2 regions of the Aeromicrobium sp. YIM 150415 genome follow, and region 2 is predicted to be linked to the other one. Evidence: riboswitches for the same ligand, from Rfam matches in the RefSeq annotation. Region 2 holds a riboswitch; the other holds the start of a gene.
What was found. Region 2 has a riboswitch for cobalamin ahead of JL108_RS16120 (hypothetical protein). Riboswitches for the same ligand answer to the same signal wherever they lie in the genome.
Positions count from the first base shown of each region.

Region 1: linked by a shared signal. The riboswitch ahead of cobN (cobaltochelatase subunit CobN) and the one ahead of JL108_RS16120 (hypothetical protein) in region 2 are both predicted to bind cobalamin.

Region 1 is NZ_JAERWM010000023.1:4,680-8,083, forward strand. Features, by position in the region: gene JL108_RS14715 (ABC transporter substrate-binding protein) at 1-34, shown strand, start outside; gene JL108_RS14720 (class I SAM-dependent methyltransferase) at 31-780, shown strand; gene JL108_RS14725 (hypothetical protein) at 908-1,162, opposite strand; gene JL108_RS14730 (hypothetical protein) at 1,185-1,403, opposite strand; cobalamin riboswitch at 1,505-1,637, shown strand; gene cobN (cobaltochelatase subunit CobN) at 1,664-3,404, shown strand, end outside.
Region 2 is NZ_JAERWM010000025.1:100,470-103,873, reverse strand. Features, by position in the region: gene JL108_RS16125 (hypothetical protein) at 1-778, opposite strand, end outside; cobalamin riboswitch at 875-944, opposite strand; cobalamin riboswitch at 1,046-1,184, shown strand; gene JL108_RS16120 (hypothetical protein) at 1,282-2,361, shown strand; cobalamin riboswitch at 2,422-2,595, shown strand; gene JL108_RS16115 (fibronectin type III domain-containing protein) at 2,652-3,404, shown strand, end outside.

The DNA of each region.
Region 1 (3,404 bases), on a different contig from region 2:
CGAGGGGCTGCGGGATCTGGGGCTCGTCGGATGACCGCCGCCGATCTCGTGCGGCACTGGGACGACCAGCAGGCCGCCTACATCGCCGAACGCGAGCAGCGGTTCGCCGTCATGGTCGATGTGCTGCGGCAGGTCGCGGGCGACGAGCCGATGACCGTCCTCGACCTGGCCTGCGGGCCGGGTTCGCTGGCCGCCCGCGTCCTCGACGCGGTGCCGAACTCCCGGGTCGTGGCGGTCGACTACGATCCGGTGCTCCTGGACCTGGCGGCGGAGTACCTGGCGCCCTATGGCGATCGGGTGCGGATCGTGGACGCCGATCTGACCGGCGAGTGGCGGGGGGCCATGGCGGAGGAGGGCTTCGCCGGCGCCGTGTCGACGACGGCGCTGCACTGGCTGTGGCCTGCTGACCTCGTCCGCCTCTTCGCGGAGGTTGCCGAGGTCCTGCGACCGGGAGGGGTCTTCCTCGACGGCGACCACTTCCGATTCGACGGACGCTCGCCGCACATCGCGCGCTGGGCCGCCGACCACGATCGTCGCACCCAGGAGGAGGCCTTCGCCGCCGGCGCGCAGAGCTGGGACCGATGGTGGGGTTCGCTGAGCGAGCGCCTCGGCCACGCGGAGCGCGTCGCCGAGCGCGACCGCCGGTTCGCGGGCCGAGACGCGACGCCGTCGACCGCGATCGACTTCCGGCTCGCGGCGCTGTCGCAGGCCGGCTTCGCCGAGGTCGGCACCGCCTGGCAGCTCTACGACGACTACGTCACCTACGCCGTGCGCGGTTGACGCCTCCGCCTTGCCGCGCGACGACGAGACCGCGCCCGACCATTGACCGGCCCCGAGCGGTGAGCCATCCCGCACTCAAGGTGCGGCGGTGCGTGATAATCCACCGCCCACAGATCCCAGGAGGGGATCAGCGAGTTCCGTACCGTTGGCGGGCGCCCTGATGGCTGACGCCGAGAGCGGCGGCGATCTCCACCCAGGTGACGCCTCGGGCCCGGGCATCGTGCACTGCATCGGTGACCGCTCGCTCGGCTGCGGCGCGGCTCGCGACCGCTGCTCTGATCGGTTCCGTCGCCGAGATATCGCGCATCGGGGCGGTGGCAGGATCGATCTCCTCGATCCTGTCGAGGGCTTCCTGGTCACTGAGCCGTATCCGTGCCGTCATGGTCATGCTCCCTTCGGTCGTCTCAGGGCCAGAACTTCGGCCGTGCTCGCATCGCGTGAACCACTCGCGGATCGAGGTCGGGGTCCGCGATCCCCACCTCGATGATCCGACCATCGCGGGCGGTGCCGATCACCAACAGGACCTCGTCTCTGCCCTCATAGACCCGAAGGAGGTGACGAAGGGCGTGAAGGATGTCCTCATCGGCGATGCCGTGCCGTCGTGCGCTGGCCGTGATCCTCACGAATGCAACATTAATTGCATTCTACGTCGTGTCGAGATCGTTATCCACACCCTCGCTCAGCACGCGGGCCGCCCCTCGGACCGGGGCGCGCGCTGCCCGGATACGCTGGGCGCACTCACGTCGACGCGATCTCAGGAACCCGGTGCGAGACCGGGGCGGTTCCGCCACTGTGAGGCCGCGCGGGCATCGTCCGCGAGGCCGAGCCAGACACTGAACGCGACGATTCCGACTGATAGGGGCGAGAACCCCGAGGAGGAAGCATGACGCGCATCGCGTTGCTGTCCACATCCGACACCGATCTGCTCTCCGCGCGCGCGAGCGGTGCCGACTACCGCTTCGCCAACCCGGTGCGGTTGACCGACGAGCAGATCGCGGCGCTCGTGGACGAGGCCGATCTCGTCCTCGCCCGCATCCTCGGATCGCCCGACGACGTGCCGACGGCGGTGCGCGAGGCCACCGTCCCGATCGTCGTCCTCGGCGGCGAGCAGCAGCCGAGCGCCGAGCTCATGGAGCACTCCACCGTCCCGATGGGTGTGGCCGCCGAGGCGCATCGCTATCTCGCCGAGGGCGGTCCGGCCAACCTCGCCCAGCTCCACGCCTTCCTCTCCGACACGATCCTGCTGACCGGCGAGGGCTTCGAGCCGCCCGCCGTCCTGCCGACGTGGGGGTGGAGCGAGCGCCCCGAGCGCCCCGCGGATCTCCCACGCATCGGCATCCTCTACTACCGCGCGCACGAGGCGAGCGGCAATACGGAGTTCGCCCATGTGCTCGCCGATGCGATCGACGCCACCGGCGAGGCCGTGGGCAGTCCGGTCTTCTCCTCCTCGCTGCGTTCGGCCCCCGATGACCTCTATGCGGCGCTCGGCACCCTCGATGCGCTCATCGTGACCGTCCTCGCGGCGGGTGGCCAGGTGCCCGGCGCCGTGAGCGCGGGCGGCGACGACGAGACCTGGGATGTCGAGCGCATCGCCGCCCTCGACATCCCGGTCCTGCAGGGCCTGTGCCTCACCTCCAGCCGCGCCGAATGGGAGGCCAATGACGACGGCGTGACCCCGCTGGACTCGGCCAACCAGGTCGCCATCCCCGAGTTCGACGGCCGCATCATCACCGCGCCGTTCTCCTTCAAGGAGATCGACGCCGACGGCCTGCCGCGCTACGTCGCCGATGAGGAGCGCTGCCGCCGCGTCGCCGGGATCGCCGTCAACCACGCGCGCCTGCGCCGCACCCCGCCGGCGGAGCGCAAGCTCGCCCTCATGCTGTCGGCCTACCCGACCAAGCACAGCCGGGTCGGCAACGCCGTCGGCCTCGACACCCCGGTCTCGACGGTGCGGTTGCTGCGTCGTCTGCGCGATGCGGGCTACGACCTGGGCGACGACCCGACCATCAGCCGCGTGCTCGACATGGACGATGACACGGAGGCCGGCGACACGCTGATCCACGCGCTCATCGACGCCGGTGGGCAGGACGAGGAGTGGTTGACCTCGGGTCAGCTCACCGAGAGCCACGTGCGCATCCCGGCCGCCGACTATGAGCAGTGGATCGCCGACCTGCCTGCCGAACTGGTCGACGAGGTCACCGAGGCGTGGGGTGCCGCACCGGGCACGCTCTTCGTCAACGATCGTCAGGAGATCGTGCTGGCCACGATCACCAGCGGCAATATCGTCATCCTCATCCAGCCGCCCCGCGGCTTCGGCGAGAACCCGGTCGCGATCTACCACGACCCCGATCTCGCGCCGAGCCACCACTATCTCGCCGCCTACCGCTGGCTCGAGCGCGGCTTCGGTGCGCACGCGGTGGTCCACCTGGGCAAGCACGGGTCGATGGAGTGGCTGCCGGGCAAGAACGCCGCCCTCTCGGCCTCGTGCGCCACGGATGCCGCGATCGGCAGCATGCCGCTCATCTACCCCTTCCTCGTCAACGATCCCGGTGAGGGCGCGCAGGCCAAGCGCCGCGCGCACGCCACGATCGTCGACCATCTGATCCCGCCGATGGCGCGCGCCG
Region 2 (3,404 bases):
GCTGATGCTCGCGCAGCCAGTCGCGCGTGCCCTCGATGGCATCGTCGAGGCCGGTCGCGCCGTGATCGCGGGCGGTCAGGAGGGCGGACAGCGCCATCGCCGCCCCATCGGCTCCGCCGGAGGCGCAGTTGCCCTTCGTCATGGCCCAAGCGCCGTCATCACACTGGAAGGTGTCGAGGAAGGCCGGGATGGTGGCCGTGGGCAACTCGTCTGCCGCTGCGAGCGCCATGATCCCCAGCGAGTGGTCGAAGACATTGCCCAGCGGATGGGTGGTCTGGTCGCCGTTGACGATCGTGCCGCGCAAGAGCCCCGCCTGGTCGCCATCGCCCGCGATGCTGTCGCGGAGGGCGGTGACATGGTCGACGCCGGCGAAGCTCCTCGGGTCCCGGCCGGCGACCTGGATCGCGAGCGTCGACTTGGCGAGGGCGCCGACGATGGTCTCGGAGTAGCCGGCGGCCTCGATCCTCCAGTAGCCGACGACACCGGAGTCGCCCGCCCGGCTCAGGGCCTCGACGATCGGCTCGGCCAGATCGGGCCGGCCGGCGGCGTGCATGGCGAACAGCGCGTCGATCATCAGACCCTGATCGGGCCGGGGCGCATCCGGATTCGGGAAGGTGCCATCGGTCGAGAGCTGCCCGGACAGCCAGATGGCCGCCTCCTGTGCGGATGCGGCGTGCTGGCTCGAGGAAGCGGTAGCGACGGTGGTGGTCGTCAACCCGCCCAGGGCGAGAACGGCGACACACAGTCCACTCAGTACGAGGCGAACGCGTCGGGACATCGATGCTCCTTTCGCGACACGGAGCACCGAGCCGACACAGCTCGTGCGCACCCCTGCGAGATCGCGACAGTGGTGGATGGAAACAGCATCCCGGTTGGTGACCCGACTCTCCGAGACATCCTCGGACTACGGTTGCGCGACAGTGCCGGACTTCGACCGGCTTCCCCAGCGCGGGGTGCATGTGTAGTTGTGGGTCATAGCGTAAGGGATCGCTCGCTGCTGCGGACCAGAACCCGCAGGTCGAGGCTCGGATCTATAGATGACGTTGACGTCAAGTGGACCCGAGGATACGTTTCGGGCACCGAGAGGTACGTGACAGGGGAAGCCGGTGCGAATCCGGCGCTGACCCGCAACCGTGTGTGCTTCGGCACGAGTCGGAATGCCTGCCACGGACTGTTGATTCACTCACCCGTCGCGGACTGCGGGCAGAATCCGACTGGTCCTCGATCGCAGGTCGTGGCCGGCGGGCTCGCCGTCGTGACACGACAGAACGAGGTATTTCTGTGTTCGCTCGACCTTCCTGGCTGACCCGGGCAGTACCTGCCGCGGCGGCCGTCGTCCTGGTGGCGGGAGCAGCGCCCGCCACCGCGTCACCGGCTGATGCCGGCGCCGATGCGGCGGACTGGCTGTCCACGCAGCTCTCGACCGATGCCGGCGGCAGCTTCCTCGAGACCTCCTACTGGGACGAATGGAGCACACCGCCGGCCGTCGCGTCCTATGCCGACACCGGCTTGACGATCGACGGCAACTGGGCGCTCCTGGCTGCCGGTCTGAGCGCCGAGGCCGATGACACGGCCGACTGGATCCGTGCCAACGCCAGCGCCTATTGGAACAACGGCTCCTGCGCGAACTCGACCGGCAGCGTCTATGCCGGGTCGATCGCCAAGCTGGCCGTCTTCGAGCAGGCCAATGGGGGCAGCGCCGCGGGCTACATCAGCGAGTTGGAGTGCCTCCAGGACTCCAGTGGCCGGATCCCCAACCAAGTCGACTCCAGCGATCCCTGGGATAGCGACTTCTCCAACACCTTCACCCAGTCGTTGGCCGTCGTCGCACTGAGCGAGTCGTCCTCTGTGAGTGCCGCGGATGCCGCGGACTATCTCGTCACGCAGCAGTGCAGCAGCGGCGCGTTCCGGGCAACGCTCGGCCATACGAGCACGACCTGCACGTCCGGTGTCCAGGACGTGGACTCGACGGCGATGGCGGTGCAGGCGCTCGCGGCTGCGGGCGAGTTCACGGCCGCGGTGAATGCCGTGACCTGGTTGGAGACTCAGCAGGACACGGCGGGTGGTTATTGGGAGAGCACGGCATGCAGCACCGATAGTCCGCCGGTACCGCTTCCGAACACGAACAGCACGGCCTTGGCCACCCAGGCGCAACTCGCTGCGGGCACTGACGCGAGTGACGGGCAGGCGTGGCTGGAGGGCCGGGCAGGCGTCGACGGCCGGATTCCGGGTTGCACGGCCACGAATGGGGGCCAGCCGGTGCAGAACAGTAATGATGTCCGGGCCACCACGCAGGCCGTCCCGGCGCTGCTGGACGTCACGTTGCTCGATCTCGCCTCCGGGGCGCTGGCTACTCCGTGAGGTGAGGGTCCGTCCGGTGGCGCGGTGGATAATTCCGCCACCGGACGGGTCGTCCGGCTGTTAGGCTGCGCTCGTCACGGTGTGTGGGAACCCGGTGAGACTCCGGGGCTGACGCGCAGCGGTATGGGTGACGACCAGGCCATCAGCCACTGGTCGATCGAGAGATCGACTGGGAAGGCGGCCTGGGAGGATGATCCCGAGCCCGAAGATCCAGCTGTGGCCTCGACCAGTTCGTCTCGCGTTCAGACGGCGGGCCGCGCGACTTGGCCTGCTGTGGAAAGGCCGTTGTCGTGATCTTGCGACGTGTGTTGTCCCTCATTTCCGGTGCCGCGCTGGCGCTCGGGCTGGTGTCCGTGGTGCCGCCCTCGGCGGCGGCTGAGACCGAGCCGGTGCCCAACCCCTACCCGGAACTGATCTCGGTGTGGGAGCCCTGCGCACCCGGTACCGAGGGTCCCGATACCGGTGTCACGGTGATCGTGGACTTCCAGACCCTGGCCGATCAGCAGGTGGAGGTGCGCTGCGCGCCCGGCGGTCCGCACAGCGGGTGGGCGGCATTGCTGGAGGCCGGCTTCGAGGTGACGCGCGTCGTGCCTTTCCCGGGTGCGCTCTGCACCATCGACGGTTACCCCAGGGACCGTTCTGGCGACCCGGCGATCTGTCACAGCATGCCGCCGATCGAGGCGTACTGGTCCTACTGGCACGCCAGCCCCGGCGTCCGGTGGGGCTACAGCGGAACCGGAGCCGGAGGTCACAGTGCCGCGGTCGGCAGCGTCGAGGGATGGTCGTTCTCGGCGACCGTCTCTGGCGACACCTCCCAGGAAGCCATCGCTCCCCGAGTGCCGCCGATGGACGCCCGGGGGCCGGGGCTGGTCATGCCCGAGGTGCACGAGACCTCCACCGAACAAGTCGACCTCGCCCGCCACTGGATCGAAGGCCAGCTCGAGACTGAAACGAACGTCGGGCGGCTAGCCGACTATGTCAACGCGCTCGTGGCCAGCGGAGTCGATGTCACCGATGAGCGCTTCGAACGTGTTCGCCGAGAG